Accumulibacter sp.: one gene and its partner. The protein of the gene in region 1 interacts with the protein of each later gene in a pairwise test. Links are inferred from orthologs where the notes say so. Each region holds a gene or a part of one and is shown on either strand. Other genes may lie near its edges. The genes, in order: V5B60_RS04525 and mtgA.

Region 1 (4,693 bases):
GCCGCAGGCGATGGCCGTCCTCAAGTCCGGAGGTCGTCTGGTGGTGATCAGCTTCCACTCGCTGGAAGACCGCATCGTCAAGCGTTTCATGCGTTCGCAGGCGGCGCCGGACGACGCGCCGAAGAGCCTGCCGCTGCGTGCCGCCGAGCTGCCGCAGCCGCGGCTGCGCTTGGTGGGCAAGCCGGTCCGGGCGAGCGCTGCCGAGGTGGCCAGCAATCCCCGCGCCCGTAGTGCCGTCATGCGGATAGCGGAAAAGCTTGCCTTGAAGGCCGCCTGAGATGGTTCGTCTGAACGTCCTTCTGTTGCTCGTAATGGTGCTTTGCAGTCTTGGCGTGGTCACTGCGCAGCACAAGGCGCGCCGGATATTCATGGCGCTCGAGGCCGAGCAGGAACACGCGCGGCAGCTCGAGGTCGAGCATGGACAATTGCAGCTGGAACTCTCGACCTGGGGCGCAGCGCCGCGGATCGAGAAAATCGCGCGCGACAAGCTCAGGATGAGCACGCCCGAGTCGTCCCGGGTGATCGCTGCCGCGCCCGCCGGAGGATCCTCCAGATGATGCGTTTCAAGGGGAAGGTGGCGCACAAGTTCGCCGAGAATCCGTTGTTGCAGATGCGTCTGCCGACCTGGCGCTCGCGCCTCATCGGTCTGCTGATCATCGGCTCGTTCGTCGTCCTGATCGGCCGCGCGTTCTATCTGCAGGTGCTCAACAACGACTTTCTGCAGGAGAAGGGCGAGTCCCGCTATCGGCGAGACATCGAGATCAGTGCCTCGCGCGGACGCATTGCCGACCGCCACGGCGACGTGCTGGCGATATCGACGCCGATGAAGTCGATCTGGGCCGTGCCGCAGGTCGCGCGACTGACGCCGGAACAGATCGTCGAGCTGGCGTCAGTTCTCGAGATGAACCCGCGGCAGCTGGCGCAGAAGTTCGACACCGAAAAGACCTTCGTCTTTCTGCGGCGGCAGATTCCGCCCGCGGTGGCCGAGCGTGTGGCGGCGCTGAAGCTGCCCGGCATCGGCCAGGACAAGGAGTACCGCCGCTTCTATCCGACCGGCGAGATGACCGCGCACATGGTCGGCTTCACCGGCGTGGACGACCGCGGGCTGGAGGGAGTCGAACTGGCATTCCACGGCCAGTTGCTCGGCCAGCCGGGAAGCCGCAGCGTCATCAAGGATCGTCGTGGCCAGATCATCGAGGATGTCGGGTCGATCAAGCCACCGCAGGACGGCAAGGAAATCCGCTTGGCACTCGACTCGAAGATCCAGTACCTGGCGTACAGCCACCTAAAGCAGGCGATCAGCGACCAGAATGCCAAGGCAGGTGGCGTGGTGGTGATCGATGCCCGTACCGGCGAGATCGTCGCCCTGGCCAACTGGCCGACCTACAACCCGAACAATCGCGAGTCGCTGTCCGGTGCGCAGCTGCGCAACCGTGCGCTGACCGACACTTTCGAACCTGGCTCGACGCTCAAACCCTTCACGATTGCCCTCGGTCTCGAAACGGGCAAGGTTCGCTCGGAGACCATCATCAACTGTGCACCAGGTCGCCTGACGATTGGCAACGCGACGATTGCCGACGCCCATCCGCATGGTGCGCTGAGCGTCGCCCAGGTGATCCAGAAGTCGTCGAACGTCGGTGCCGCCAAGATCGCGGCGATGCTGCCATCGCAGACGATGTGGCAGATGTTCGACGATGTCGGATTTGGCCAGGTGCCCCGCCTTGGATTTCCGGGCGAAGTCACCGGGCGTGTTCGCCCGTGGAAGAGCTGGCGGCCGATCGAGCAGGCGACCATGTCGTATGGGCACGGAATTTCGGTCTCGCTGATCCAACTGGCGCGGGCCTACTCGGTCTTTGCCCGGGATGGCGACCTCGTCCCGCTTTCGTTGACCCGGGTCGATGCGCCGGTGGCCAGCGGCGCGACCGTGTTCAGCGCCAAGACGGCGCGTGAGGTCCGCATGATGCTCGAGATGGCGGTGCAACCGGGTGGCACTGCACCGAAGGCACAGATTCCGGGCTATCGCGTCGCCGGCAAGACCGGCACGGCGCACAAGCTGCTGGGCGGACGCTATGCCAACAAGTATGTCTCGTCCTTCGTCGGCTTTGCGCCGGTGTCCGATCCACGCCTGATCGTCGCCGTCATGATCGACGAGCCCAGTGCCGGCAAGCACTATGGTGGCGAGGTCGCGGCGCCGGTCTTCGCGTCGGTCATGGGCAGCTCGCTGCGCACGCTGGGGATATCACCCGACGCGCCTTTGATCGTCGCCGAGACGCCCAAGCCACCCCTGCCAAAGGCTCGCCTGTGACGGCTTCGGCGCGAAACCACGCCAGCGAGCCGGTCGCCGCAATCCTGCAGCGGCTGTCGCTGCTTGGCGTCGTCCCACATGGCGCAACTGACGACAGCCGGCAGGTCAGGCCGGGCGACCTGTTTTTCGCCTGTGCCGGCGGTTCGGTCGACGGCCGCCAGTTCATCGCCGACGCGATAGCCCGTGGTGCCGAGGCTGTCCTCTGGGAAACAGGTGACGACCGCGCGGACGCCTTCCCATGGCGTGACGACTGGCGGATCCCCGGTGTGCCGGTCAGCGGGCTGCGCGGGCTGCGCGGGCCTCTGGCGCATGCCGTCCATGGGCGCCCGAGCGAGCGCCTGTCGCTCATCGCCGTCACCGGAACCAACGGCAAGACCAGCGTCACACAGTGGATCGGCGCCACTCATCCGCGTTCCTGCGCAATCATCGGGACGCTCGGCGCCGGCCTGCCGGGGCGGCTGGCCGACACCGGCTTCACGACGCCCGAAGCGACGACCCTGGCGCGCTGTCTCGCCGGCTACGCGGCCGACGACGTGCAGGCATGCGCGCTCGAGGCGAGTTCGATCGGCATGGCAGAAGGCCGCCTGGACGGCGCCCGGGTGGACGTGGCGGTGTTCACCAACTTCACCCGCGATCACCTCGACTATCATGGCAGCATGGCGGCCTATGCGGCAGCCAAGGCGAAGTTGTTCACCTGGCCACGTCTGCGACTGGCGGTGTGCAATGTCGACGACCCCTTCGGGCGTGAGTTGGCCAGCCTGACGACCGCCAGCAAGGTGGTTGCCTATACGCAGGAGGGTGGCTGCAGCGACCGGCAGGGGACGATCAGTGCCGAGGACGTCGAGGAAACGATCGCCGGCCTGCGTTTCCGGCTGTGTGCGCCCGGCGGTCGGGCCTGGGTCGAGACGGCGCTGCTTGGTCGCTACAACGTTGCCAATCTCCTGGCCGTGGCCGCGGTCCTGCTCGATGCCGGGCTGACGCCGCGCGAGGTTGCGGCGCGCTTCGCCGGCGTGCAACCACCGCCCGGGCGCCTCGAGAAGGTGGGCGGTGACGCGCAGCCCCTGGTCGTGGTCGACTATGCGCATACGCCGGATGCCCTCGAGAACGCGTTGCGCGCGCTGCGGCCGGTCGCCACGGCGCGTGGTGCCGGTTTGACGGCCGTCTTCGGCTGCGGTGGCGATCGCGATCCCGGCAAGCGACCGCTGATGGGCGAGGTCGCCCAGCGCTGTGCCGATCGCGTCGTCTTGACGAGCGACAATCCCCGCAGCGAGGACCCGCAGGCGATCATCGCACAGATCAGCGTTGCCGCTCCGGCCGCCGAGGTCATCGCCGATCGTGGCGAGGCGATTCGGCGCACGATTCTCTCGGCACATGCTGCGGAAGTGGTGTTGATCGCGGGCAAGGGCCACGAGCCGTACCAGGAGATCGGCGGCGTGCGACGGCCGTTCTCCGACGTCGCGCAGGCGCGCACTGCGCTGCTCGCTCGCCAGGAGTTGCATCGATGAGCGAGATGATGGACCTGCTGGCGGCGGCACGGGCGACGGCGGGCGCCCTCGTCGGCGACAACTGCAGCTTCAGCGGCGTGTCGACCGACAGCCGAACCATCGCCGCCGGTGAACTCTTCATCGCCCTGCGTGGGGACCATTTCGATGGTCACCACTACCTCACCGCGGCCCGGGAGCGGGGCGCCGCCGCAGCCGTCGTCGCCGCTGACGCCGCCGAGCAGCTGCGGTCGAGCGGCTTGCCGCTGGTCGTCGTGGCCGAGACCAGGCTCTCGCTGGGCGCGCTGGCGGCAGACTGGCGCAGTCGCTTCACTTTGCCGCTGATTGCCGTCACTGGCAGCAACGGCAAGACGACGACCAAGGAGATGATCGCCAGCATCCTGCGGGCGGCCTACGGTGATACCGTGCTCTCCACCCAGGGGAACTACAACAACGACATCGGCCTGCCGTTGACCCTGCTGCGCCTGCATGCCGGCCATCGTGCGGCGATCGTCGAGATGGGAATGAATCACCCGGGCGAGATTGCCTACCTTGCGGGGATCGCCCGCCCTGCCATCGCCGTCGTGACCAACGCGCAGCGCGCCCATCTCGCCGGCATGGGCTCGGTGGAAGCGATCGCCCGCGAGAAGGGTACCATCTATTCCGGGCTGGACGAGAACGGCGTCGCCGTGTTCTGCGCCGACGATCCGTGGGCCGATCTCTGGCGGCAGCAGAGCCAGGGCCTGCGGCGGACGACCTTTGGCTTCGAGCACGCCGCCGACGTCAGCGGCAGGGTCGCGTTGCATGGGCTCGAGAATCGCCTGCTGCTCGCCTGCGGCAGCGACGAGACCAAGGTCACGCTGTCGTTGCCCGGCCGGCACAACGCGCGCAACGCCCTCGCCGCCGC
Region 2 (6,635 bases), 1.6 Mb from region 1 along the record:
GAGCGGCGAAACTCGCCGGGCGTGAGCCCCGCCCACCCGGATGGTCGAGCAGCACCGCGTGCATCTCGCAGAGCAGCCGGCTGCACAGCGGCAGCCCGCCGCGCAGCCGCGCCAGGCCGTGCTCCAGCGCCGCCACGTAGCGGCTGACCTCGCGCGCATCGTCCAGCGGCACGCCCGGCTGCTCGTCGATCTCGAAGAGCAGCAGGTCGGCGAGCGAAGACTGCGTGCCCTCGATCTGCGACGACAGCACCGCCTCCTTGCGCACGAAGCTGTAGAGCAGCAGCGCCGCGTTCGGCAGCAGCGCGGTCACCGCGTCGAGCCGCCCCCAGCGCGACCAGCGCCAACGGCGTCGAAGCGCCGCCGCAGCGCCGGCGTCCACGAGCGGCGGCCGCGGCGGCAGCGGCGCCGGGACGAAGGCCTGGAACGGCTCGCCAGCGCTGTCGCGACCTGACGTAACGGCCGGGGCAGCGGGCGTCCGCGAGCGCTTCATCGCGCGTCAAGAGCCGAGTGAGCCGCTTCAAGAAATGCTACAAGCGCGCGCTCGCCGGCGAAGTCGTCCGAAACCGTCTTCTCGAACGCCTCTCGCCTCTGCACGGGGTTGTCGATGATGTCCGCCAGCGCTTCAACCGACGCCCGGCTCTTCGGCGCCGGGACGAGCGCGCGGAACAGCTCGCAGAAGATGTCTCCGCTTTCATCGTCGATCAGCGGCAGCCAGGTCTCACGCCAAGTCTCGGACCACACGCCGATGAAATCGCCTCGCATGGCTATAGCTCTCCCCGGAAGGCTCGGTGCTGAAGGGAGGCAAAGAGCGCGTCGAGTTCGGCCAACGCGGCACGCGCGGCAACCTTCAGTTCGTCGTTGGCAAGGGCAAGCCGAGCGAACCTTTGCTGCTGGCTCAAGGCGGGCGTGATGACCGGCATCAACTTGACGTCGCCGAGGTTGATCCCACGAACTGCGACGCCCTTGGTGTGTTTACCCATCCAGCGCTGGAACCCTTGAGTTCGGAGGCACTCACGAACGAACACAGGGTCTGCGCCAGTGATCGCCAGGCGCGCCGTATCCTGGGTGATGTTTGCATCGTCGAGTTCGGGCGGCACGACCGCGAATCGTCCAACGTGGCCGCGAATTGACATCAGGAGATCGCCCCGTCTTAGAAGCGAGCGCCGGAAGGCGTTTGATATGGCCTCGGTCGTTCGTCGAATGCCGGGCAACGCGATTCCGCCGTCCTGCATATCGACCACGCGCACATACTTGATACCTTCAGGTTGGTCAGGCCCCGGCATTAGGATGCCGTAGCTAATCGGCCGCCTACTATCGACTAGCTCGATCATCGGACGAATTGGGAACTGCCGAGGGTTTGCGATCGGGTCGCCGAACATGTCGAGGAAGATGGATTGGGTGAGGGTGTCGAGCTGGGCGAGTGCGGCGCGGCGCTTGGCCCGCAGCGCGTCCGCCTTGTCCAGGATCTCCGCAATTCGCCGCTGCTCGGGGACTTTGTGCCCGTGATGTACTTCGATGCCTCCGAGCATCCCGATCATCCAACTCCTTCATCCCCCGCTGAAGAATCTCCTCCTCCAGCTTCGCCAGCTGGATCGGCAAGGATCTCCTTCGGCGCCCGGTGCTCGACCGCCTCGTGCACCACTTCCTTGTAGCGGTTGAGCGAGAGGTCGTAGCCCTGCGCGGCGATGTCGGCCTTCGGCACGCAGAAGCTCTGCGCGGTGCGCGGGCGTTCGCGCTCGGCGCCATTGCGCTGCGCCCAGCGCGCCAGCACGTCGGGCAGGTTGTTCTTGCCGTGCTCGTCTTCGCCAGCGCGCTGCGCGGCACGGGCCGAGCTTGTCTTCCGCAGCAGCGGCGTGCGCTTGTCGTCGAGGCTCCAGCCGTCGGCCTGCGACGTCGTAGAACCAGACCTGGTCGGTGCCGCCGGAGTTGGTCTTGGTGAACAGCAGGATCGCGGTGGACACGCCGGCGTAGGGCTTGAAGACGCCGCCGGGCAGCTTGACCACGGCGTCGAGCTTCTGGTCTTCGACCAGCATCCGGCGCAGTTGCTTGTGCGCCTGCTCGAACCGAACAGCACGCCGTCGGGGACGATCACCGCGGCGCGGCCGCCGGGTTTGAGCAGGCGCAGGAAGAGCGCGAGGAAGAGCAGCTCGGTCTTCTTCGTCTTGACGATCTGCAGCAGGTCCTTGGCGGTGTTCTCGTAGTCGAGGCTGCCGGCGAAGGGCGGATTGGCCAGCAGCAGCGTGTACTTCTCCTCCTCGCCGGCGTGGTCCTGCGCCAGCGAGTCGCGGTAGCGGATGTCGGGGTTCTCGACGCCGTGCAGCAGCATGTTCATGCTGCCGATGCGCAGCATGGTGTTGTCGAAGTCGAAGCCGTGGAACATGTGGTGATGGAAGTGCTCGCGCAGCTTCGCGTCGTGCAGGAGACTTCGGGTGGCGCTCGCGCAGGACCTCGCCGGCGGCGACGAGGAAGCCGGCGGTGCCGCAGGCCGGGTCGCAGATGACGTCGGTCGGGCTGCGGCGCGGTCAGCTCGACCATCAGCCGGATGATGTGGCGCGGCGTGCGGAACTGGCCGTTCTGCCCGGCGCTGGCGATCTTGCCGAGCATGTACTCGTAGACGTCGCCCTTGGTGTCGCGGTCCTCCATCGGCACGGCGTCGAGCAGGTCCACCACCTTGGCCAGCAGCGCCGGCGTGGGGATGGTGAAGCGCGCGTCCTTCATGTGCTGCGCGTAGGTGGAGCCGTCGCCGCCGAGCGTGCGCAGGAACGGGAAGACGTGCTCGCCGACCACGGTGTACATCTCGCCGGCGCGAAGTGCTTGAAGCGCGACCAGCGCAGGTCGTTCGTAGGAGCGGCCCCTGCGGCTGTCGTTGCCCGCGGGGAAGACGCGCCGCTCCATCGGCCGCTTGAGCCGGGCGGACTTGTTCTCTTCCAGCGTGTGCAGGTCGTCCAGCCGGCGCAGGAAGAGCAGGTAGGTGATCTGCTCGATGACCTCCAGCGGGTTGGAGATGCCGCCCGACCAGAAGGCGTTCCAGATCTGGTCGATCTGGCTCTTGATGTTGCCGGTGATTCCGACGGCGCGAGTCGAAAAGGGCCGAAGCCTGAACATAGACGACGAAGACCAGGAAGACGGCGGTCAGGACACCGATGATACCGAGCATGACCACCCCGAGCGGCGCTTCCACCTCGGTCACCGCCAGCGACAGCGTCGTCGGGGTGGTGAAGGCGTGCCAGTTGATCGCCGCGAAGATGCCGACGAGGCTGCAGACGAGCAGCAGGAAAATGGTACGAAGCTTCATGAGGCGATGGCTCCTGGAAGAATGCGGAAACGACGGCCGTGGCCGCCGCGAAAGGCCGATAGTATCGCAGGCTTGCCGATCACCGGCCAGCGCGCGCACCACCGACGACCGGATTCCCCGGTTCAGGGCAGGTCGGCAGACGGCATCCGGGCGAGAATGATCGCGGTCTTCCTCGCCAGCCCCGGCGCGTTGCGGTTGCGGTCGTAGAAGCGCGGGCTGGGAACCATTCCGGCGAGCCGCGCCGCCTGCTCGCGCGAAAGCTGGGCGGCAGCGACGCCGTAGTAATGCCGGGCTGCCGCTTCGGCGCCGAAGACCCCGTTGCCCCATTCGATGACGTTGAGGTAGACCTCGAAAATCCGCTCCTTGCTCCACATCGCTTCGAGCATCAGCGTGATGACGGCTTCCTCGGCCTTGCGCCACGGCGTCCGTGCCGGCGTCAGGAAGAGGTTCTTGGCGAGTTGCTGCGAGATCGTCGAGCCGCCGGCGACGACCCGCCCCTTCTTCTGGTTCTTCGCGATCGCCTGCTGGATGCCGTCCCAGTCGAAGCCTTCGTGATCGACGAAGCGGGCATCCTCGGCGGCGACGATCGCCCGCTTGAGATGGAGCGAGATGCGGTCGTAAGGCACCCATTGCTTCCTGAGTTGCGCCTCGGGCTGCTGCCGACGCAGTTCCTCGATGCGGATCTCCATGAAACGGGTGAGATCGGGGTTGCTCCACTTCCACCAGAGGACCCAGCCGAACAACCAGAACTGGTAGATCAGCAGCAGGGCGACGCCGGCAAGCAGCAGGCGCTTCGCCCAGAGCAGCAGCTTCATCTGCCGTCGCGCAGCATCGCCAGCACCGGGGCCGTCTCCGGCCGGAGGCCACGCCAGAGATGAAAGGCCTCGGCTGCCTGCTCGACGAGCATGCCGAGGCCGTCCGCCAGCCGCGTCGCGCCGAGACTGCCGGTGAGCCGCAGGAACGGCGTCTGCCCCTGCCCGTACATCATGTCGTAGGCCAGGCTGCCGGGAGCGAAGAGGCCGTCCGGCAGAGGCAAGGAGTCGCCGGCAAGACTGGCCGAAGTGGCGTTGATCACCAGATCGAAGCACTCACCGGCGAGTTGCGCGTACGCGCAGGCGCCGACATTGCCGGCACCCGCCATCCGCCCGGCCAGTTCGTTCGCCGTCGCCAGGCTGCGGTTGGCGATCAGCAGTCGGCTCGGCGCCGCGTCGAGCAGCGGCCCGAGAACACCGCGCGCCGCACCACCGGCACCGAGCAGCAGGACACGCCTGCCGGCAATCGGGCAGCCCAGGTTGTGCGTCAGGTCACGCAGCAGCCCAGCACCGTCGGTATTGTCGCCAAGCCAGTCGGCGCCATCGAAGGACAGGGTGTTGACCGCGCCAGCCAGCCGCGCGCGCTGCGTCAGTCGCGTCGCCAGCCGGCAGGCCTCCTGCTTGAACGGTACGGTGACGTTGGCGCCACGACCGCCGGTGGCGACGAAGGCGCGCACGCAAGCGGCAAAGCCTTCCTGGGGTGCGAGGATCGCCTCGTAGACCAGATCCTGGTGGCACGCGGCGGCGAAGGCCGCGTGGATCGCCGGTGACCTGCTGTGCCCCACCGGATTGCCGAAGACGCAGTAACGGTCGCTCATCGCTTCGCGGCCCTGGTCTCCAAACTGTCGCGCTGGGTGAAATTCCACGTCCGGGTGATCACCAGGGTATCGGTATCGTGCCGAATGGCCGGCGGAAAGGCGGCAAACGGCGAGGCCATGACGACGATGCGGCGCGCGGCATCGTCGAGGATCCGGTGGCCGGAAGAGCGGTTGATCTCGACCGAGTCGACGCTGCCGTCGCTACGCACCGTCACCGTCAGGACGAGGCTGCCGTAGAGCTTGCCACGCGCCTCGGCCGGGTAGTTGAGCGTGCCGACGCGCTCGACCTTCTGTCGCCACTCCTCGAAGTACTGTGCAAAGCGGTATTCCATCGCACTGCTGCCGATGAACTGCTTACGCGGCCGCTTGCTGTATTCATCGAGTTCCTTGGCGATCTCGCCTTCGAGACGCGCCATCGCCAGCGCACTCTGCGCCAGGTCACGGCCACTGAGGTTCGCCACGGGATCCGGCTGCGCCTCGCGGGCGGCGGTCGCCGGCACCGAATCGTGGCTCCGTGCCTGCGTCGCCAGCCGTTGCTGATGCGCCTCGAGCGCCTGCACCCGCTTCTGCGAGTGTTCGAGCTCGTCACCGTGCTGCTGCCGGGGCGCGGCCGGCATCGGCGTCTTCGCCCGGCGCTCGTGCTCGGTATTGCCGCCATTGTCGAGGTTGGCCTGTGCCTGCACCGTCGCTTCCTCCGGTGCGCGCGCCGAACGACGATTGACCAGGACGACGTCGAGCGCCCGCTCGCGGGCGGCACGCGACGCTTCCGGGAAACGGAAGTGCAGCGACAACAGCAGGCCATGCAGCAGCAGTGAAAAACCGACCGCCAGCGCCAACCGGTGGTTGGCCGACCATCGCTCGAACCGATGCACCGATCGCTGCCTCACCTCAATCGACGGCCTCCGGCAGGGTGTCCACCACGTCCTCTTCCGTCGACGACGACAGGGTCTCGACATAGCGACAGCCGAGGCCCAGGGTCAGGTAGTCCACCGATTCGACCTGCAGCAGCACTCGTTGCCCCGACTTGAGCTCCGGCACTGAGGGCAGACGCTGTACCAACGGCAGGTCGTCGAGCCGCACCAGGTTCTCGCGGCCGATGGTCGCCGCAATGCGCTCGATTCCCTGCTGCCGCAACCAGCGCAGGCACCAGTAACGTTCCATGCAGCGCTGAAATTCGGCGTAGGCGGCATAGGTCAGTTCGAAGTCGCGCAGGGCGGCAAACAGCGCGTCCGAGCGAGCGGCAAAAGGCGGCGTCGTGGACTGCAGGCAGGCAAGCAGCTGCCACTGGTTGAGCAGGTCCACATAGCGCCGCAGCGGTGACGACAACCAGGCGTACTGCTTCACCCCGAGCCCCTCGTGAGCCTGCGGCACCGTGCTCATGCGCACCTTGCCACCGCCCTGCACCCGGTAGATCGCCGCCACCCCTCGGCTGGCCAGCAAGGCGCCCCAGGTACTGTTGGCAACGATCATCAGTTCGGCCACCAACTTGTCGAGCGGGCTGCCGCGACGGCGCGCGGAAATCTCGACGCGACAGCCTTCGGCGTCGGCGAGATCGCCCTCGATGCGGAAGTTGAAGTCCTTGTTGTCCGGCGTCGCCGACGGCTTGCCGCGCCGGCCCTCGCAGGCGTTGGCCAGTTGCCAGAGCATCAGCAGCTCGTCGCGGAAGGGAAACTCCGCCAGTCCGCCAGCCAGAGTCCGCTCGTTGAACAA

What was found.
Region 2: the proteins of V5B60_RS04525 (region 1) and mtgA interact in binary tests that used the Escherichia coli proteins (3 or more experiments, as listed by UniProt). The link is inferred for Accumulibacter sp. from one-to-one orthologs.

Annotation. Positions count from the first base shown.
Region 1 is NZ_JAZKUG010000001.1:1,028,031-1,032,723, reverse strand. What follows is about bases 1-2,929. They hold V5B60_RS04525 (peptidoglycan D,D-transpeptidase FtsI family protein), read left to right. Parts: upstream 1-553; coding sequence 554-2,305; downstream 2,306-2,929. Other genes in these bases: V5B60_RS04520 (UDP-N-acetylmuramoyl-L-alanyl-D-glutamate--2,6-diaminopimelate ligase), read left to right, coding at 2,302-2,929; ftsL (cell division protein FtsL), read left to right, coding at 279-557; rsmH (16S rRNA (cytosine(1402)-N(4))-methyltransferase RsmH), read left to right, coding at 1-277. Outside these bases: more of V5B60_RS04520, read left to right, coding at 2,930-3,810; V5B60_RS04515 (UDP-N-acetylmuramoyl-tripeptide--D-alanyl-D-alanine ligase), read left to right, coding at 3,816-4,693. UniProt on the Escherichia coli protein: Essential cell division protein that catalyzes cross-linking of the peptidoglycan cell wall at the division septum. Required for localization of FtsN.
Region 2 is NZ_JAZKUG010000001.1:2,612,351-2,618,985, reverse strand. Bases 2,265-5,263 are described here. They hold mtgA (monofunctional biosynthetic peptidoglycan transglycosylase), read right to left. Parts: upstream 4,111-5,263; coding sequence 3,418-4,110; downstream 2,265-3,417. Other genes in these bases: V5B60_RS11535 (energy transducer TonB), read right to left, coding at 4,922-5,263; aroE (shikimate dehydrogenase), read right to left, coding at 4,107-4,925. Outside these bases: V5B60_RS11560 (hypothetical protein), read right to left, coding at 487-762; V5B60_RS11555 (hypothetical protein), read right to left, coding at 765-1,538; more of V5B60_RS11535, read right to left, coding at 5,264-5,797; V5B60_RS11530 (ribonuclease catalytic domain-containing protein), read right to left, coding at 5,814-6,635. UniProt on the Escherichia coli protein: Peptidoglycan polymerase that catalyzes glycan chain elongation from lipid-linked precursors. May play a role in peptidoglycan assembly during cell division in collaboration with other cell division proteins.